DNA from 4 places in the Roseovarius sp. THAF8 genome. Region 3 is predicted to be linked to each of the others. Evidence: riboswitches for the same ligand, from Rfam matches in the RefSeq annotation. Region 3 holds a riboswitch; each other region holds the start of a gene.

Region 1 (5,069 bases), 1.1 Mb from region 3:
GGCTGTCGACGCCGATCTCGACCACCTCGGCCTCGCCGAAGGCGGGGTTGAGCGCATAGGCCGTGCCCAGCAGTTCCAGCATCGCACGGGCGGTGACGTGCCGGCCCGCCTGGCCTTCGACCATCGTGGCCCCCAACATGTAAAGGCCGTCACCCCGGGGCACCACGTAGATCGGCACGCGGGGGTGCAGCACGCGGACGGGGCGGGTGAGCGACACGTCCGGGCACGAGAGGATCATCATCTCGCCCTTGACGCCGCGCAGATCGGCAAGCCGGTCGCGCGCCGCAAAGCCGCGGCAGTCGATGGTCAGACCCTTCCGCGCATGGGCTTCGGGGTCGGCCTCTTCCTGAATGAGCTTCGCGCCATCGGCGGCGAGGCTGTCGCGCAGCGCGGCGAGGGCGGCGCGGGGCGAAAGATGCGCCTCTGTGTCGAAAAAGAGGCCCCGCGTGAAACGGGCGCCGAGGTCGGGCTCGAGCTGCGAGATCTCGGGGCCGGTGACGGCGCGGTGGCCGCTCGTCAGGCGTGCAAAGCGGGCGAGATCGGCCTTGTCGCGCCCGGGCGACACGACAAGAGAGCCGCGCCGCCGGACAACGGCGCCGGTCTGTGCCTCCCACCAGTCGGCGGCCTCGCAGCCCAGCCGCACCACCGCCTCTTCGGCGCTTTCGCCTTCGCAATGGGGCGCCAGCATCCCGCCGGCCCACCAGGAGCAGGCATGCGGACCCGGCGCGGCGTGACGATCGACAAGGGTCACTTTCGCTCCCCGGTCCAGCAGGGTGCGGGCGACACAAAGACCGGCAACGCCGGCGCCTATGATGACCACGGATGTCATGCCGATGCGTCTGACCGGCACTTGGATGGATTGAGGATCATTGACGCGCCTCTTTGCTTGGGGCGTGCCAACGCGGAAAAGAGGTAAGTGCTGTCGGTGCACGTTCTACCCGTTCCCTACGCCGGTATTGCCCGGATCAGGTTCGACGGGTCGGTGCGTGCACCTCTCAGCCCTTTGCGGCCCCCCGACGGATGATATGTGACTTGCGGACCGGAACGATGCGCCCCGGTGCAGCTTCGTGCGTCATGGATACGTGACGTTGCTTCAATCTGCAACATGCGAAACCAGACGATTGCGGCGCCGGGTTCCGCAACATGCTGCGCATTGGGCTGGCCCAGTGGCCGAATTTTGCCGTCCGGCTTGACCTTTCGGCGGCGGCAGGCGTTATTCTTTTCCAGACGTAATGGAAGGGATTTCCTTTGTTCGGATCGCGTACCTCGTTTCTGCCTTGGAAGGGTTATGTCGCCTCGGCCTTCGTAGTGGTGCTGGGCGGCGGTGCTGTGTTGGCGCAGACGGAAACGGCCGAGCCGTTGCCGGAACCGCCTGCAACCACTGTCAGCCCGCTGGACCCACCCCGGGAGTCGCAAGAGGGTGCCGGGATCGACGTCATGGGCGCGGAGACAGACCGCGATGCGCCTGCGGTGACGGAACCCGCCGCGGCGGAGGATCCCGGAACGACGGGCGCGGCCGAGACGGAGACGGCCGCCGCGACGTCGTCCCTGGTGGAGCAGGTGGCGGCCTGCTATGCCGGTACGTCCGATGCGGCCAGCGACGAAGAGGTGCGGTTGCAGTTCGTGCTGGACAGCGCCGGGCTGCTGCTGGGGATCCCCGAACATGTCGGCGCGGAGTCGCAATCGGCTGTCCAGCGGCGGCTGTATCTGGATGCCGTTGTCGCGCTGGAGGAGTGCGCGCCCTATTCCGTCAGCGGGGTTGAGACCACGTACGCGGCGACATTCACTCCGGCCGCGGTCACGTCGATTGCCGTTCTCGACACGGCAGGTTGGCCCGAGACGCCGCCCGTGCTTGGCACGGCGCGCGTGGATCAGACGGCGTCGGCCAGCGAGGATATTGAGGCCGCACTGGATCTGTCGCGCGACGAGCGGCGCGAGATCCAGAATCGCCTGCGCTTGGTCGAGTACGATCCGGGCGGCGCGGACGGGGTGTTCGGGCCGAATACGCGCACCGCGATTTCCACGTGGCAGGAGGCGCGCGGCTTTCCCGTCAGCGGCTATTTCAACGACGTGCAGCTGGCCGCGCTGCGGGAAGAAAGCCAGGCCGAATACGAAGCGTTTCAGCGGACCGAGCCCAAGCCCAAGCCAAAGCGCAAGGCCGAGAGGGTTCGCGTATGCAAGCGCGGTGTGTTCGGCGTGCTCTACGACTGCAGGTTCGTCTGGCGCTGACGCGCCGGCCTGCAGGCTCGGCTTTGCGCGGGGTTCATGCGATCGGCAATTATTCAGGTATGCCGGGAACTTGAGCGCAGTTGCGGCGTTCCTTCGTCGGAACGGAAAGTCGGGCAATGGGTCTGGGACAGTTTTCTAGCAGGACGAGTGAACCGCGCGGGCACGGCGCATGGGTGCCGGCGTGTGGTTGTGCGCGTTCGCGTGTTCACGGACCGCAGGGCGTGATGCCATGAGCCACGAGGCCGAAGCTCCTACGGCGCATCCGCTGACGGATGTGATCTCAAGGATCAGGTCGCTGGCCGATCGACCCGAGGTTACCGTGGACGAAATTGTCGGTGCCGCGGGGCAGGCGGGCATTCTGCCACTGATCTTTGTGCCGGCCCTGATCGCAGCCACACCGCTGTCGGGCATTCCCGGCGTGTCGATGGTGTGCGGGTTGCTGATCGCGCTTTTTTCCGCCGAGATGATCTTGGGCCTGAAAAAGTTCTATTTGCCCGAAAAGTTGAAGAAAAAGACGATTGACGGTGCCAAGCTGGACCACGCGATGCGGCAGATCCTGCCGATCATGCAATGGATAGAGCGCCATACCGGACAGCGCCTGTCCTTCCTTTTCCATCGCCCGATGACCTGGGTGCCGCAGTTGATCTGCCTGATGACCGGGCTGGCCATGCCGTTTTTGGAGTTCATTCCGTTCTCGGGGTCCGTCGCGGCCACAGGTGTCTGCCTGCTGGTCATGGCCATGTTGACAAGGGATGGCGTGGTATTTCTGCTGGCGCTGCTGCCTTACGTGATCGGCGGGGTTTTGATCGCGCGGTTCCTGTTGTGAGGCGGCTGGCGATTGCGGCCTCGGTCATCGGGCTGAGCGCATGCACCGGGCCGCAATCCGTGCTGGACCCGGCGGGGCGAGACGCCGAGGTGCTGGCGACGCTGTTCTGGGTGATGCTGGGCGGGGCGGTGGTGCTGTGGGTCGCCTTGAACGGGTTGATCTATTTCGTGACGAAGATCGCGCCGCGCCCGCTGAACGCGCGTGCGGCCGAGGCGCTGATCATCGGCGGCGGCGTGGTGGTGCCGGTGATCGTGCTGTCGATCCTGCTGGCCTATGCGCTGAACGAGATGCCCAGGCAGAGGGACGAAGGCGAGGGATTGCGGGTGGAGGTCACGGGCCACCAGTTCTGGTGGCGGGTGGCCTATTGGCCCGAGGGGGCGGAGGTGCCGGTGATGGCGGCCAACGAGGTGCGCCTGCCGACCGGCCAGCGCAGCGAGATCACGCTGAACGCCGAGCGGGTGATCCATTCGTTCTGGATTCCCGCGCTGGGCGGCAAGACCGACATGATTCCGGGGCGCGAGACGCGGATGTCGCTGGAGCCGACCAAACCGGGCGAATACCGCGGCCAATGCACCGAGTTCTGTGGCGAAAGCCATGCCTACATGGCGTTCGGCGCCGTGGTGATGGAGCCCGAGGCGTTCGAGGCGTGGCTGGACCGCGAGGCGGCGCCGGCAGTGGCACCGGCGACCGAGGAGGCACGGCGCGGGGCAGAGCTGTTCCTGTCGGAAGGCTGTGGCGGCTGTCACGCCGTGCGCGGCACCGAGGCCGAGGGGCAGGTGGGCCCGGACCTGACGCATTTGGTGTCGCGCGTCTCGCTGGCAGCCGGCATCCTGCCAATGACCGAAGACGCGCTGCGCGACTGGGTGCGTGACCCGGCGCAGTTCAAGCCGGGGGTCGAGATGCCGGGATATGATCATCTGCCGGAGGAAGACCTGTCGGCACTGGCGGCCTATCTTGGGGGACTGGAATGAGCGCGACCGACACCCCCCAGGGCACCGCCCGGCGCGGCGATGGCGGCAAGGTTTACGACGCAGGGCCCGAGGGCACCTATCCGCCGACCGAGGAGATGCTGGACGCGCCTGCCGACCCGGAGGTGAAGGCCAGGCGCGAGGCGGATCTTCGCCGCGCCTGGGAGACGCCGAAAGGCTGGCGTTACTGGTCGGCGGTCAACAACACCGAAGTGGGGGTGTGGTACTCGCTGACCGCGTTTTTCTTCATGCTGTGCGCGGGCGTGCTGGCGCTGTTGATGCGTATCCAGCTGGCGGTGCCGGACAACGATTTCCTGAGCGCGGACCGTTTCAACCAGTTCTTCACCATGCACGGCTCGGCGATGATGTTCCTGTTTGCCGTGCCGATGTTCGAGGCGGTGTCGATCCTGATCCTGCCGGCCTTCCTGGGGGCGCGGGACATGCCGTTTCCGCGCCTGTCGGCCTATGGCTACTGGTCGTTCCTGATCGGCGGCATCTTCGTGCTGGGCTCGATCCTGTTCAACGTCGCGCCCAGTTCGGGCTGGTTCATGTATCCGCCGCTGGCGACCAAGCAGGAGGGGATCGGGCCGGACATATGGCTGTTGGGCCTGTCGTTCATCGAGGTCGCGTCGATCGCGGCGGCGGTCGAGCTGATCGTGGGCACGATCAAGTGCCGCCCGCCGGGAATGCGGATCAACCTGATGCCGCTTTATGCGTGGTACGTGCTGGTCGTGGGGGTGATGATCCTGTTCGCCTTTCCGCCGCTGATCGCGGGGGATTTCCTGTTCGAGTTGCAACGCTCGATGGACTGGCCGTTTTTTGACCCCGACCGGGGCGGCGACCCCTTGTTGTGGCAGCACCTGTTCTGGATCTTCGGGCACCCGGAGGTTTACATCGTCTTCCTGCCGTCCATCGCCATCGCCGCGATGATCGTGCCCACGGCGGCGCAGCGGCCGATGGTGGGGTATTCCTGGATCGTGCTGTCTGCGGTCGGCGTGGGGTTCCTCAGCTTCGGACTTTGGGTGCACCACATGTTCACCACGGGG
Region 2 (5,069 bases), 2.0 Mb from region 3:
CAGGCGGAAGAGCGCGCCCGAGGCGATATAGGTCCAGGCGGTGCGGATGAGTTGCAGGTAGGTGCCGGCGATGCCGCGTTCCATGCTGTCGCGGACGATGTCGGACCAGACCAGCACGTCGAACTCGGTATGGATGTCGTGCCCGTCGATCTGCGCATCGACCTGCCAGCCATAGCGGCCTTCGGATTTGCGGGCGGAAAGGGTGAGGTCATAGCCCGAGAGGCCCGCCTGTTCCGCGCCCTCCTTGCGGTAGAGCTCGCGGTAGCGGCGCGGGTGGATGGGATCGTATCCCGGGATGTAGAACACCCGGCGGCGGGTGACTTGGGCTTGGGTGGGGCTGCTCATGCCAGACCTGTCTTGGCCTCTTCTTTGGGGAGAGGTTAATCGAAGTCTTGGGCAAGAGTAAGGCTGATGTGCGACAGAGAATCCCGGACCCGATCCGGGATCTCATGCCGAGGCGCGGCTGGGCGAGGTCGCGGGACGGGGGCGCAACGGGGGCGGACAGAGGCCCCTAGCCCACCATGGCCAGCGCCGGGAACATCTCGAGCAGCCAGTAGGAGAAGGCGGCGAACCCGCCGGTCAGCATCAGGAGGCCGATGGTCCAGAGCAGGAGCCCCATGATACGCTCGATCTGGTCCATGTGGCGTTTCATCCAGGCCATGAGCCCGGAAAGGCGCGGCAGGAAGGCGGCCACGAGCAGGAACGGGATGCCCAGGCCCGCGGCGTAGACCGCGAGCAGGAGCGTGCCGCGCGTGACCGAGGCCTCGGAGGCGGCGAGCGACAGGATCGCGCCGAGCTGCGGCCCGATGCAGGGGGTCCAGCCGAAGGCGAAGGCGAGGCCGAGGATATAGGCGCCGAAACTGGTGCCGCCCTTGTCGCCCACGTCGAGCCGGGCCTCGCGGTCCATGATGCCGATGCGGAAGATGCCCAGGAAATGCAGGCCGAAGATCATCACGATGAGGCCCGCGGCGGTGTTGAACCAATCCTGGTATTGCAGCAGCTCACGGCCCATGGCCGAGGCGGCGAAGCCCAGCAGAAGAAACACTGTCGACAGGCCCAGCACGAAGAAGAGTGCGGGCAGGATCGCCTTGTTGCGGGACGTTTGCGCGGTTTGCAGGTCGGTGACGGTGACGCCGCTCATGTAGGCGAGGTAAGGCGGCACGATGGGCAGCACGCAGGGGCTGAGAAACGAGAAGACGCCGGCCACCAGCGCGATGGCCATGGCGGGGATCAGGGTGGCGTCTATGAGATCGATTCCGAACATGGACCCCCGTGTATTGCAAAACGAAGGGGGCGTCACGCGACGCGGGGTCACGGGGCGGTCACATCTCGGTGGACAGGCTGTAACGGTTGGATTACCTCCCGAGCCATGAGCGAACCTGAGATCATCGACGCCGTGGGGCTCTTGTGCCCCCTGCCCGTCTTGAAGCTGCGCAAGCGGATGAAGCCGCTGGCGGCAGGCGACGTGATCGTGCTGCGGGCGGATGATCCGGCGGCGGTGATCGACGTGCCGCATTTCTGCGCCGAGGCGGGGCATGAGCTGATCGAGACGGTCGAAGACGGGACGGCCACGCTTTACCGGGTGCGCAAGGGCTGAGCCGCACGGGGGGTGCGACAACGGCGCGGCTCCCAGCGGCCCGGTTGCGCTGTACCTCGGGCCGGCTACGTCATATAATTGTTACAGTTCCGAATGGCGCGAGGCGCATGTTTCGGTGTGGTGTGCCAGTTCGGACGACATTCCCGCAAAGACCGCGCCACCGCGGCCTTTGCCGAAGCTCGGAAGGAGTGGCGCAGATGGCAAAATCGACGAAAAAGACCACCGAAACCCCGGACGCGACCGACCCGGCCCATGCCGGCATGGTCGCCGCGATGGCCGCGTTCAGCCCCGTGGCTACCACGGCGTGGTTCGACATGATGCAGGAAAGCATGCGCTTTGTGACCGAGCGGCTGGAAAAGGACCTGGAGGCGCAGCGCGCGATGCTGGCCTGCAGGACGCCGCAGGAGCTGATGCAGGTGCAGAGCGATTTCATGAAGAAGGCGTTCACGGACTACACCGAAGAGACGCGCCGGATGATGGAGATGATGGGCGTGGCGTTGCGGGTCGATATCAAGGACACCACCCCCACGACCCGGCGCAATTACGACGACGTGCCGGTCTGATCCGAAACCCGCCGCAGCTTTTTCCGAATATCCGTTGAAATCACGGCGACGCTTCGCTAGCCTCCCGCTTACGCAGGGGGGTCCCGCCCAGGGGACTGAGAGGCTGACGAGGGCATATGCCCGGTGACGCGACCCTTTGAACCTGACCCAGTTGACACTGGCGTAGGAAGCTAGGATCGCATCCCCGGCCCGCCCGGGTTGTGGTCCGAAGACGGGGCGCATCGCCCCCGCGTTTCCCCCAAGCCACGACTCATCTGGTGTCTTTTCGAGTAACCGCTTGAGGAGCGCCAAAATGAACGTACCCAATCCCAAGATCACCACGGGCGAGCTGCCCGCATCGCGCAAGATCTATGTGAACGGCACGCAATTCCCCGAGATCCGCGTGCCGATGCGCGAGATTTCCGTGCATCCCACATCGGGCGAAGAGCCCCTGCCCGTCTATGACAGTTCCGGGCCTTACACCGACCCGAACGTGCTGACCGATATCCGCGAGGGGCTGCCGAAGCTGCGCCGCGGCTGGATCACCGCGCGGGGTGACGTGGAGGAATACGAGGGCCGCGTGGTGAAGCCCGAGGACAATGGGTTCGTCGAAGGCGACCGGCTGACGCCGGAATTTCCCAACCTTGCCGCGCCGATGCGGGCCAAGGACGGCAAGGCGGTGACGCAGCTGGCCTATGCGCGGGCGAGCATCGTCACGCCGGAGATGGAGTTCATCGCGATCCGCGAGAACCAGATGCGCGAGACGGTGGCGGAGGCGCGGGACGGCAACGATTGGGGCGCAAATATCCCTGATTACGTGACGCCCGAATTCGTGCGCGACGAGGTGGCGGCGGGCCGGGCGATCATCCCGGCAAACATCAACCACCCCGAGGCTGAGCCGATGATTATCGGGCGCAATTTCCTGGTGAAGATCAACGCCAACATGGGCACCTCCGCCGTCACCTCGTCGATGGAAGAGGAAGTGGACAAGCTGGTCTGGGCGATCCGCTGGGGCGCGGACACGGTGATGGACCTTTCCACGGGCCGCAACATCCACAACACGCGCGAATGGATCATCCGCAACAGCCCCGTGCCGATCGGGACCGTGCCGATCTACCAGGCGCTGGAAAAGGTGAACGGCATTGCCGAGGACCTGACCTGGGAGGTGTTCCGCGACACGCTGATCGAACAGGCGGAACAGGGGGTGGATTACTTTACCATCCACGCGGGCGTGCGCCTGCACATGGTGCCGATGACGGTGGACCGGGTGACGGGGATCGTGTCGCGCGGCGGGTCGATCATGGCCAAGTGGTGCCTGCACCATCACCGCGAGTCGTTCCTTTACGAGCATTTCGAGGAAATCTGCGACATCTGCCGGGCCTATGACGTGAGCTTTTCTTTGGGCGACGGGTTGCGGCCCGGGTCCATCGCGGATGCCAATGACGAAGCGCAGTTCGCCGAATTGGAGACGCTGGGCGAATTGACCAAGATCGCCTGGGCCAAGGATTGCCAGGTGATGATCGAGGGGCCGGGCCACGTGGCCATGCACAAGATCAAGGAGAACATGGACAAGCAGCTGGAATGCTGTCACGAGGCGCCGTTCTATACGCTGGGACCGCTGACCACGGATATCGCGCCAGGGTACGATCATATCACCAGCGGGATCGGGGCGGCGATGATCGGCTGGTTCGGCTGCGCGATGCTGTGCTACGTGACGCCGAAGGAGCATCTGGGCCTGCCCGACCGGGACGACGTGAAGACCGGCGTGATTACCTACAAGATCGCGGCCCATGCGGCGGACCTCGCCAAGGGGCTGCCGGGGGCGCAGCGGCGCGACGATGCGCTGTCACGGGCCCGGTTCGAGTTCCGCTGGGAGGACCAGTTCAACCTGTCGCTGGACCCCGAGACGGCGCGCGAGTTCCATGACCAGACCCTGCCCAAGGAGGCGCACAAGGTTGCGCATTTCTGCTCGATGTGCGGGCCGAAATTCTGCTCGATGCGGATCAGCCATGACATCCGCGCCGAGGCGCAGAAGGAAGGGATGGAGAAGATGGCCGCGAAGTTCCGCGAAGGCGGGGATTTGTACGTGCCGGTGGACGAGGCGGAGGAGTGAGTGCCGGGTTGACCCGGCACTCATCCCGGACCTGATCCGGGATCTCTTCGCGTGGAGATCCTCGGGTCGAGCCCGAGGATGACGGCGCGTGGGGGGCGAGTGGCATCCCGGACTTGAGTCGGGATCTCTGACCGATGAGGTCCCGGGTCAGGCCCGGGACGGCGTGGGCAAGAGGCGCGCGTCGCACCATGTGCATCAAATAAAAACGCCGGGGTCCTGCCCCGGCGTTTTTCGTTTTGGTCAGAGCAACTTAGCCGCCGAAAGACCACCAGCCCTTGCGCTTGGGCTTATCATCGTCCGCCGCTTGCTTGGCGGCCTCGCCCGTGTCCGCGGCTTCGGCGGCGACCGGCTCGGGCTTCTTGCGGGTCGAGGTCGAACGCGTGCGCGGTTTCCTGGCAGGCTTGGCCTCGGCTTCGGGCGCCGAATCCTGAGCCGTTTCGGCGGCTTCGGGGGCGGGTTCTGCCGCCGTTTCCGCCGCCACCTCGGGTGCAGGCTCTTCCTTTTTCTTGCTGCGCGAGCGCGGCTTGGGCTTGGGCTTCTCCGCAGGTTTGTCCTCTGGCGGGGCCTCGGCACTCTCTGCCGGGGCCTCGTCCTGCGCGGCCTCTTCCTTGGGCGTGTCGTCGGTCTTTTTCTCGCGGGACCGGCTCACGCGCTTGGGCTTTTCGTCTTTCGGCGTCTCGTCGGAGGCTTCTTCGGACTTGGCCGTGACAGGCTCGGCCTCGGACGGTTTGTCTTCCGTCTGCGGCGCGTCCCGGCGCTCGGACTGGTCGTTGTCCGACGCGTCGTTGTTGTCGCGGGTGTCGCCGTTCTGCCCGTT
Region 3 (5,069 bases):
GTTGAAATTGGTCTGAAGACTATAAAGCACCGATCCGGCGGCAAGAATGTTCAGGAACGGATAGGTGAACCCCTGACCCCGGATCAGGCCGATTTGCAGGGCGAAATATGACGCAAGGTAGATCGTGACACCGAGCACCCCGAACAGGTCCACGAAATCGGAAATACGGCTTTGCGAAATCAGGGAAAACAATTCCATGATCGAAATCCATTGAATAAAAAAATGACTTCAAAAAAAGTGTATTCAAAAAGTAGTACGTTCAGCCTTAGCATAATGTTGCGGTTTTGGAAACACTGGCATCCGTCATCCGGTGACACGGCATGCAGACCTTGCTCGCCCTGTCGTAGGGTGGGTGAAAACCCACGCGCCCCTCCCGGCAGGTGCCACGGCCTTGTTCGCACCTTCTGCCATGCGTGACCCGCGATTGCGTCCCCACACCTAGAACCCCACCCCAACCTGCGCTATGCCCGCATCCACAGCGCAGCGCGGAGATACCCCATGTTCACCACCACCCTCATCGCGCCTCCGGGCACGCTCGACCCCGCCCTGGTCGAGAACCTGCGCAATGCCTGGGGCGGGTTCGAGGCCCGCTGGCTCTCGCCCGACGAGGCGGCGGAGTTCGACATGGCCGCCCTGCCCGACAACCGGTGGGAGGTCTGGGACAACCTGCAAACCCTGCGCACCGACCTTGTGGTCCAACCGTCCGAGAATCGCCGAAAGCGGATGCTGCTGGCCGACATGGACAGCACCATGATCCAGCAGGAGTGCATTGACGAACTGGCCGAAGAGGCCGGCGTCGGCGCGCATGTCAAGGACATCACCGCCCGCGCCATGAACGGCGAACTCGATTTCGAGGGTGCCCTTCTGGAACGTGTCGCCCTGCTCAGGGATCTCCCCGAAGACGTCATCGCCGAGGTGCTAGACACCCGCATCACCCTCATGCCCGGCGGCGCCACCCTGCTCGCCACGATGAAGGCCCACGGTGCCTATACCGCCCTCGTCTCGGGCGGCTTCACCGCCTTCACCTCGCATGTCGCCACGCTGCTCGGCTTCGACGAGAACTGCGCCAACACGCTGCTTGTCGAGGATGGCAAGCTCACCGGCGACGTCGCCCGCCCCATCCTCGGGCGCGAGGCCAAGGTGCAGGCACTTGCCGACATCACCACCCGCCTCAACATCTCGGACATCGACGTGCTGGCGGTGGGCGACGGTGCCAACGACCTCGGGATGCTCGCCCGCGCCGGCAGCGGCGTCGCGCTTCACGCCAAGCCCTCGGTCGCCGCCCAATGCGATCTGCGCATCAACCACGGCGACCTCACCGCGCTGCTTTACCTGCAAGGTTACGACTGCAACGATTTCCAGATCCTGTAGGGTGGGCGAAAGCCCACGCATCGTTGCGCCATTTCATCTTTACGTTAATTAACCTATCTGTTAATTATACGTCATGACCCACCTGACCAACACCTTCGCGGCCCTCTCCGACCCGACCCGTCTTGCCGTGGTCGAGCGCCTGATGGCCGAGGGCGAACTGCCCGCCGGTCGTCTCGTCGAACAGGCCCATATCAGCGCCCCGGCCATGTCCCGCCACCTCAAGGTGCTGCGGCAGGCGGGGCTCGTCGAGCAGCGCATCCAGGGCACCAGCCGGCTCTATTCCGTCCGCCCCGAAGCGCTGAATTCCATCGCCGACTGGACGCTCGATCACCGCGCCTTCTGGCAGGCGTCGATGGACCGCCTCGCCACCCACCTCGCCCTCGAAGAGCGGGACTGACGGATGGCCGACGTCCGCATCACCCGCGACTTCCCCGTCACGCCCGAACGCCTGTTCCGCGCCATCACCGCACGGGCCGAAGTGCTGGAATGGTGGGGCCATGACGGTATGAGCCTGCCCGACACGGCTCTCGATTTCACCCGCGAAGGCCCCTGGCACTCCGAGATGCTGGATTCCGACGGCAACCGCTACCGCATGTCGGGCAACGTCACGCATGTCGACCCGCCGCACAGCGTCGGCTTCACCTGGACATGGCACCTGCCCGAGGGCATGCGCGCCCCCGAAAGCCACGTCACCTTCACCGTCACGCCCACGCGGGACGGCGCCCGGCTGACCATCGACCACCGCGACCTGCCCGACGACGACCGCGCCGCGCGCCACGAAACCGGCTGGACAAGCGGCCCGCTGGTCCGCCTCGCCCGCCACCTGCAAAGCCAACCCCACTGACCCCTGAAAGGAGACCGACACATGCCCAAGTACATCCTCGCCTATCACGGCGGCGGCCGGCCCGAGACCGAAGAAGAGGGGCTCAAGGCGATGACCGCCTGGGAAAGCTGGCTCGGCGGCCTCGGCGGCAAGCTCATCGACCCCGGCAACCCCGTCGGCATGTCCAAAACCGTCAGCATCGACGGCATCGCCGACAATGGCGGGTCCAATCCCCTCTCGGGCTATTCCATCGTCGAGGCCGCGGATGACGCCGAGGCCTGCGAGATCGCCCGCGGCTGCCCGATCCTCGATGGCGGCAAGGGCAGCGTCGAGGTCGCCCCGATCGTCGAAATGTAACCCACGCGTCCCGGGCTCGACCCGGGACCTCACCGGCCGTTTCGGGCCGTCAGCCCGCTCTCGACCGCCACAACGCCGCGCGGTGCGTCAACCCGGTGCCCCGGCGAAAATCGCACCGTCGCGATACCACCCGGATACCGACACGGGTACCGACATGCCGTTTTCGGCGATTCCCAACGCCTTAACCTTCCGATTCGCCGATTCACCTTGTCCCGACCCCGGCTTGCCCCTAGGTTCCTGTTGAAACCTCGGGGTGTCGCCCGGCCCGGCCCGGCGACTGAGATGCAGATCGCGAACCCGTTGAACCTGAACCGGCTGAAACCGGCGGAGGGAAGGTCATGCAGCCGCATCGCGCCGCACCCTCCACCGGAACGGAGGATGCCATGAAACACCTTGTTTTGACTGCGGGATTCCTGACTGCCGCCACGTCCGCCGTGGCGCAGGAGTCAGGCCAGACGCCCGAACTGACCGTTTACACCTATGACAGCTTCGTCGCCGAATGGGGCCCCGGCCCGCAGATCGAAAAGGCGTTCGAGGCCACCTGCAACTGCGACCTCAATCTCGTCGGCGTCGAGGACGGCGCCGCCCTGCTGGCCCGCGTCCGGCTCGAGGGAGAAAATACCGACGCCGACATCGTCCTGGGCCTCGACACCAACCTGACCGCCGCCGCCAAGGACACCGGCCTCTTCGCCCAGCATGGCATGACCCCCGACCTCGACCTGCCCATCACCTGGGACGACCCTGTCTTCCTGCCCTACGACTGGGGCTATTTCGCATTCGTGCACGACACCGACATGGACGCACCCAGCAATTTCAGGGCCCTGGCCGACAGCGACACCTCTATCGTCATCCAGGATCCCCGTTCCTCGACCCCCGGCCTCGGCCTGCTGATGTGGGTCAAGACCGCCTATGGCGACGAGGCCCCGGCGATCTGGGAGGGGCTCTCGGACAACATCGTCACCGTCACCAAGGGCTGGACCGAAGCCTACGGCCTCTTCCTCGAAGGCGAGGCCGACATGGTGCTGTCCTACACCACCTCGCCCGCCTATCACCTGATCGCCGAAGAGGACGACACCAAGACCGCCGCCACCTTCGACGAAGGCCATTACATGCAGGTCGAGGTGGCCGGCAAACTGGCCTCCACCGATCAGCCGGAGCTGGCCAACCAGTTCCTCGCGTTCATGCTGACCCAGGACTTCCAGTCGGTCATTCCGACGACCAACTGGATGTACCCCGCCGTGCAACTTGACGACGGCCTGCCCGACGGGTTCGAGACACTCGTGCAACCGGAAAAATCCCTGCTTCTCAGCGCCGAAGAGGCCGCCGCCGCCCGCGATGCCGCGCTCGACGAATGGCTGAACGCGCTCAGCCGCTAAGCGCCAGACCGGGATGGAGCGCCGCCGCCCTCGTGGCGGTGCTCATCTTCGGCGCGCTCCTGGCCGTGGCCCTGCGCGCCGAAACCGGGCGCGGCTTCACCGCCGCCGACTGGGCCGCCCTGCGCTTCACGCTGGTGCAGGCGACGCTCTCGGCGCTTTTCTCGGTGCTGCTGGCCGTCCCCGTCGCGCGCGCCCTCGCCCGCCGCCGGTTCCGGGGCCGCAGCCTGCTGATCGCGCTGCTGGGCGCCCCGTTCATCCTGCCCGTGATCGTCGCCGTGCTGGGCCTGATCGAGGTCTTCGGCCGCGGCGGCTGGGTCAGTGCGGCCCTGGGCACGCTCGGCCTGCCCCCGGTGCAGATCTACGGGCTGCACGGCGTCGTCCTCGCGCATGTGTTCTTCAACCTGCCCCTGGCCACCCGCCTTGTCCTGCAAGGCTGGCAGGAAATCCCCGCCGAACGCTTCCGCCTTGCCGCGCTTCTGGGCATCGACGGCTGGTCGATGTTCCGGGTGATCGAACTGCCGATGCTCCTGCGCCTGATCCCCGGCGCCTTCACCGTGATCTTCGCCATCTGCCTCACCAGCTTTGCCGTCGCCCTCACCCTCGGCGGCGGGCCGCGGGCGACCACGATAGAACTCGCCATTTACCAAGCGTTCAGGTTTGACTTCGATCTTGGGCGGGCCGCGCTCTTGTCCGCCGTGCAGCTTGGCCTGACGGTTTTCGCCGGTGGCATCGCCCTCTGGCTGGCGCGCGGCGAAGGGTTCGGCTCGGGCTTCGATCGCGGTTTGCGCCGGTTCGACGGAAAAACGACCACCGCACGGTGGGTTGACGCGCTGTTCATATGTGTGGCGGCAGTCTTCCTGCTCGTGCCGCTCATGGCCATCGCGCTGTCGGGCCTGCCCGGCTTTGCCGACATGCCGGGCCAGGTCTGGACCGCCGCGCTCACCTCGCTTGGCGTCGCGATGCTCAGCACGGCCCTGCTGCTCTGCATGGCGCTGCCCATGGCCACCGCCATCGCAACCGGACGGGGTCGTATGGTGGAAATCGCAGGCCTCCTGGGCCTCGCCGCGTCGCCGCTGGTGATCGGCACCGGGCTCTTCATCGCGATCCGGCCCTACGCCAATCCGCAGGCCTTCGCCCTGCCC
Region 4 (5,069 bases), 1.4 Mb from region 3:
GGCGTCTGGACCACGGAATATGGCCAGAACCTCTTGCTCCTCGGCAATCATCCGGTGCATGGCATTTGCCTGTGCGACATGGCCGACCAGTGATCCGTCCGGGGCCCGGAGCAACGGCATGTGGTTTGCCAACAATCCTTCTTCCGTCTGCGCCACGATACAGGCCAGTGGCGCTGTATCGAGTATCTCACGGATCGCCGCAGGATCGGTCTCTTCAAAATGCGATGGTGTGTACATTCCCGGCCCCTGTTGCGGTTGCAATATCGTGCCGCGCGGACGCAATGATGTCCCAACGCTTTTGTATCAGGAAGCGGACCGCCTGATGCGTGCTTCGATAGCCTGGACCACCGCGATCATGTCATCCTCATCGCGGCCCATGGCCTCGGTTTCGGCATAGAGCGCCTCGCAGACGTTCATCAGGGGGGAGGCAGTGCCGGCGGCTCTTGCAGCTTCCAAGACCAGACGGCTGTTTTTCAGCACGTCCGAGATACCGGCCTGACGGCTGAAATCCTGGATGCGCAGCTTGTCGATCTTCACGCGGGAGACGTCGCTGGCCATCGGCCCGGCATTGAGGATGTCGGCGAAGCGGTCCATGTCGAGCCCGTGGCGCGCCGCGAAATGCGCGGCTTCGGCAAGGCCGGTGACCATGGTGATCAGGAAGGTATTGACCGCAAGTTTCATTTGCAGGGCGCCGGGTACGGTGCCGCAGTCGAAGAGCTGTTTGCAGATCGGCGAGAGCATGGGGCGCAGGCGTTCGACCTCCTCGGGAGGTCCGGCCAGCATGCCGACGAGTTGACCTGCCTCCGCCGGCTTTCGAGAACCAGAGACCGGCGCCTCGACAAAGCGGCCGTCGGCGGCGGCGATATCCTGTGACAAGCCCTGGGAGTATTTCGCGGAGGTCGTGCCCATCGACACGATGCAATGCCCGGCGACACGATGCGTGAAAGCCTCGGTGTCGCGGCCCAGAACGGCATCGGTCGCGGCCTCGTTTTCCAGCATCAGAAGCACCGTGGTGCATTGGGCGAAGAGGTCGTCCACATCGGCTGCCACCTTGGCCCCGGCCTCTCTCAACGGGGCGGTTCGTTCCGCCGTCCGGTTCCAGACCATCAGGGACTGTCCGGCGCGGCGCAGGTTCAGCGCCATAGGTTCGCCCATGGTGCCCAAGCCGATGAAGCCGATTTGTTCTCCTGATGCCATGACTGTCTCCCGTTTCCGCGGGACCCAAGCTAGCCGAGCTCAATCATTCTGAATAACGAAATGAATGAAACCGTGGGTTTCAATATTCGGATATGTGAGTTTGCTGCAGAGGTTGAAGACTCTGCATTTCACCAGCAGCCTGCCGCCTCTCACCCGGGGGCTCTGCGCCGGGGGCGATGGTGGTGCGCTTCCGCGACAGGGCGGCAGACACCGCCCGGATGATCGAGACGGCGCGCGCGCTGAAATCCGCGCTGGCCTTCAGCCCAGGCGCGCGGGGCGTCGCCGTGGTTTCGGCCATCTGCGGACAGCTGGACCCAGAGGCCGCCGCCTGCCGCTCAGGAACAGGATCGACACCCTAGGCGCCTGACGCCCAGAGCGCATGGAAGTGATGCACCGGCCCGTGACCGTGGCCCACGTTCAGCGTGTCGCTTTGGGCAAGCGCGGCGTGCAGATAGGCCTTGGCGCGGGCCACTGCCTCGGGCATGTCGTGATGCGGCAGAAGCGCGGCGATGGCCGAGGAGAGGGTGCAGCCGGTGCCATGATCGTTGGTCGTTGTGATGCGCAGGGCCTTCAGTGCCCGGGTGCCCTCGGGTCCGGCCAGCAGGTCGGTGCTGTGCTCGCCCTTCAGATGCCCGCCCTTGAGCAGCACGTAATCGGAGCCAAGTGCCATGAGCTCGGGCAGGGCGGCTTGCATCGTCTCGGCGGTCCAGTCGTCTTCGCGGCCCAGTAACACGGCGGCTTCGGGCAGATTCGGGGTGATGACGCGGGCCAGCGGCACGAGCGCCTCGCGCACGGCCGAGACCGCTTCAGGGTCGAGCAGGGCATGGCCGCTCTTCGCGACCATCACCGGATCGAGCACGATGTTGTCTGCCCCGTGATGGCTCAGCCTGTCGGCCACCGCCTCGGCAATCCCGGCATTTGCGATCATCCCGATCTTCACCGCGTCGACGCGCACGTCGTCCAGTACCGCGTCGATCTGGGCGGCGACGAAATCGGGGTCCAGCGCCTGGAAGCAGCGAACACCTTGTGTGTTCTGCGCGACCACCGCGGTGATGGCGGAACAGGCATAGGCGCCAAGCGCGGACATGGCCTTGATATCGGCCTGGATGCCTGCGCCGCCTGAGGGGTCGGTGCCCGCGATGGTCAGGACATTGGCAATCATGACGGCACCTCTGACATCAAGGCGGCGGCCTCATGCGCGACCTCGGCCACATCGAGGCTCAGGGCGAGGCTGGTTCCCTTGAGGGCTTTAAGATCTACCCAACGCGCCTCCAGCGCGTCGTCCCCTGCAACCGGCTCTCCCGCCGTCCATCGGAACAGCACGGCGATCAGGATGAAATGCCGGCGCAGGGTGCCGGCGGGGCCGAGGTCAAACGCGTCAACTGCGGTGAACACGCGGAGCGGCTCGGCGGAAACGCCGGTTTCCTCCGACAGTTCTCTGGTTGCGGCCTCGAACAGCGTTTCGCCGTGGTCGATCTTTCCGCCCGGAAATCCCCATCGTCCCGCGTCGGGCGGATTTGCGCGGCGAACAAGAAGGACCTGGTTGTCGCGTATGACGGCGGCGATGGTCGCCGAAATCGGGCGGGGGACTGTCGATGGAGATGGCAAGGCGGCCTCGTCATGCTGAGGCCGGCAAGGGCAAGAGAGCGCTGCGATCCTGTCCCTTCGCCGGCATGATCCGGATCAGGTTCAAAGGGTCACCGCGCTGCCCAACGATCCTGCGACCGAAGCGCCAGCGATATCTCAGCCCCTTGTCGGGACACCCCTAGGTGGTTCCGAGCCTATCAGGATGGTGCACGAAATCAACGCCTCCCGCGCTGTAAATTGCCGGGTCCAGATGCCTGAGGGTCTCTTCCCGCAGCACTTGCGCAAGTCTTTCGGCAAAACGCGACAGGTTTGGCGCCCGCAACAGGCGCACCTCGATATTCGGCAACTCCGGCAGGCCAAGCTCCGAGCCGAGACAGGCGATATCCTCCGGCCTGCCGTGATCCGTGCGCACGGCTATGCCCAGACCACTGCGCAGGCCGGCCCAGACGGCGGGCAGGCTGGGCGTGGTGAGCGCGGCGCGCCAGCGCGTCCGGCTGTGGTCAAGCGTGGCAAGCGTGGCCTGCCGAAACAGGCAGGGGTGGTTGAACATGATGAGGGGGAGGGGGGCGGCAACGGCGACCTCCGGCAGATCGCGATGCGCCAGCCAGTGCATGGGGCATTCGCACAGGGTTTCGCCTTCGGTCGGGCTGCCGGGCCGGAAAAAGGCGATCGCGGCGTCGATGCGCCCGGCACGGACCTCTTCGGCGAGCCTGTGGTTTTCCCCGGCCTGCACGTCGACATGCACGTTTTCCACGTCCTGTCCGAACCTGCCGAGTGTCGCAGGCATCACGTCATCGAAGAAATCCTGCGGCAGGCCGAGTCGCACGGAGGCCTTGCCTGCCGCCGCGCCGACCGAGAGCGCGGCTTCGTCGTTCAGCGCGACGATACGCCGGGCATAGGCGATGAAAGCCTCGCCCGCTTCGGTCGGCACGAGGCCGCGTCCCTTGCGAACGAACAGAGTTGTGCCCGCCTGCTGTTCCAGCTTCTTGAGGTGCATGCTGACGGCGGATTGCGAGCGGCCGAGTTGCACGGCAGCGCGCGCGAAGCTTCCCAGATCCGAGCCAACGACGACCGTACGGAGCGCGTCCATGTCAAAGCTTGGCATTGGTTCCGATTCTCGAATTATAGGGTTTCGATCTATTTGATTTTCTTAAGTCATAGCCTTGGATACCCTACCGTTCAAGAGGATGCTCTCCGGCAGGACGCGATTTTGCGGCAGTCGAAGGAGAGCTTAAGGGCCAGAACCAAGATGATCGGAAATACCCTGATACTCATCGCGGCCGCCCTGCCGCTCATGGGCAGCCCGGGGCCGGCCACGATCAGCTTGGCGAGTCTGGGCGCTGCATTCGGGTTTTGGAACGCCCTGCCGTATCTCATGGGCATAATACTTGGAACCATCGTGGTGCTGGCGATCATCGCGACCGGCGTGACCGGGGTCATGTCTTCCGAGGCCTGGTTGCTGGTGGTCCTCCGCATTGCTGCGGTGGCCTATATTCTTTACCTGGCGTGGAAGATCGCGACGGCGCCTGTCGGGCAAGCGCCAACTGGCGCCGGTGGTCGTTCGGGCGTAGTCATAGGGTCGTTTCTACCGGGCCTCGGCCTTGCCGTGGCCAACCCCAAAGCCTACGCGGCGATCGGCGCCGTGTACGCCGGATACTCGATCACGCCCGAGCACCTCTTGCTTGACACGTTCTTGAAGTTCATCGCGTTGGCCTTCATGGCCGCGGTCGTGAATACTGCCTGGCTCGTATTCGGGAGCACATTCTCCCGCTTCCTGGAAGATCCGAGCGTGGGACGTGCAATCAATATCGTATTCGCTATCATGCTTGTTCTGTCGGTCGGCGTTGCGTTCCTCCTCGGTTGAACCTGCAGCGCTCGAGTTGGAGTTACAGCAATCCACGATCAGTCGCGCCGTTCGAGAACTGGAAGGTTCTCTTGTTGCACCCTCTTGGTCTAACCGCGCCTGTGGATCAGGTCATCCAGTTCGCTTCCAATGCAATGCGCCCGAGGCGACCGTCAGTAATATTCGATTGTTGGCGATTTCATTGGCGCTGCTCGATCGGGTCTACCTCCCTCAGTACTGTTGACGTGCGAGTTCGGCTTGCATTCTTGCTTCGGCGAGACTGATGCTTGTATACGACCCAAGACCCATCTCGCGTTGGCGTCCCCAGAACTAAAAGCGAAAGATCCAAAGGGACCCGCCGTCAGGCGGTTGTAAAGCCACAGGCACAGCCCGTCGCAAAGCCCGCCTGATTTGATTTTGCCATGATGATATCCTCCGTTTT

What was found. Region 3 has a riboswitch for thiamine pyrophosphate ahead of thiB (thiamine ABC transporter substrate binding subunit). Riboswitches for the same ligand answer to the same signal wherever they lie in the genome.
Region 1: it holds a riboswitch for thiamine pyrophosphate, as region 3 does, so the genes downstream of both, thiO (glycine oxidase ThiO) here and thiB (thiamine ABC transporter substrate binding subunit) in region 3, are expected to answer to the same signal.
Region 2: it holds a riboswitch for thiamine pyrophosphate, as region 3 does, so the genes downstream of both, thiC (phosphomethylpyrimidine synthase ThiC) here and thiB (thiamine ABC transporter substrate binding subunit) in region 3, are expected to answer to the same signal.
Region 4: it holds a riboswitch for thiamine pyrophosphate, as region 3 does, so the genes downstream of both, FIU85_RS19315 (NUDIX hydrolase) here and thiB (thiamine ABC transporter substrate binding subunit) in region 3, are expected to answer to the same signal.

Annotation. Positions count from the first base shown of each region.
Region 1 is NZ_CP045410.1:3,632,157-3,637,225, forward strand. It holds gene thiO (glycine oxidase ThiO) at 1-829, opposite strand, end outside; TPP riboswitch at 926-1,026, opposite strand; gene FIU85_RS17705 (peptidoglycan-binding protein) at 1,249-2,229, shown strand; gene FIU85_RS17710 (exopolysaccharide biosynthesis protein) at 2,459-3,055, shown strand; gene coxB (cytochrome c oxidase subunit II) at 3,052-4,026, shown strand; gene ctaD (cytochrome c oxidase subunit I) at 4,122-5,069, shown strand, end outside.
Region 2 is NZ_CP045410.1:426,708-431,776, forward strand. It holds gene FIU85_RS02125 (hypothetical protein) at 1-345, opposite strand, end outside; gene FIU85_RS02130 (cytochrome c biogenesis CcdA family protein) at 512-1,264, opposite strand; gene FIU85_RS02135 (sulfurtransferase TusA family protein) at 1,370-1,597, shown strand; gene FIU85_RS02140 (phasin family protein) at 1,795-2,160, shown strand; TPP riboswitch at 2,225-2,346, shown strand; gene thiC (phosphomethylpyrimidine synthase ThiC) at 2,453-4,252, shown strand; gene FIU85_RS02150 (ribonuclease E/G) at 4,503-5,069, opposite strand, start outside.
Region 3 is NZ_CP045410.1:2,516,076-2,521,144, reverse strand. It holds gene FIU85_RS12350 (Crp/Fnr family transcriptional regulator) at 1-198, opposite strand, end outside; gene serB (phosphoserine phosphatase SerB) at 499-1,371, shown strand; gene FIU85_RS12340 (helix-turn-helix transcriptional regulator) at 1,445-1,768, shown strand; gene FIU85_RS12335 (SRPBCC domain-containing protein) at 1,772-2,215, shown strand; gene FIU85_RS12330 (YciI family protein) at 2,237-2,551, shown strand; TPP riboswitch at 2,791-2,901, shown strand; gene thiB (thiamine ABC transporter substrate binding subunit) at 2,935-3,927, shown strand; gene FIU85_RS12320 (thiamine/thiamine pyrophosphate ABC transporter permease ThiP) at 3,903-5,069, shown strand, end outside.
Region 4 is NZ_CP045410.1:3,928,663-3,933,731, forward strand. It holds gene FIU85_RS19295 (FMN-binding negative transcriptional regulator) at 1-237, opposite strand, end outside; gene FIU85_RS19300 (NAD(P)-dependent oxidoreductase) at 304-1,197, opposite strand; gene FIU85_RS19305 (hypothetical protein) at 1,380-1,556, shown strand; gene thiD (bifunctional hydroxymethylpyrimidine kinase/phosphomethylpyrimidine kinase) at 1,553-2,359, opposite strand; gene FIU85_RS19315 (NUDIX hydrolase) at 2,356-2,805, opposite strand; TPP riboswitch at 2,840-2,974, opposite strand; gene FIU85_RS19320 (LysR substrate-binding domain-containing protein) at 2,963-3,874, opposite strand; gene FIU85_RS19325 (LysE family translocator) at 4,034-4,648, shown strand.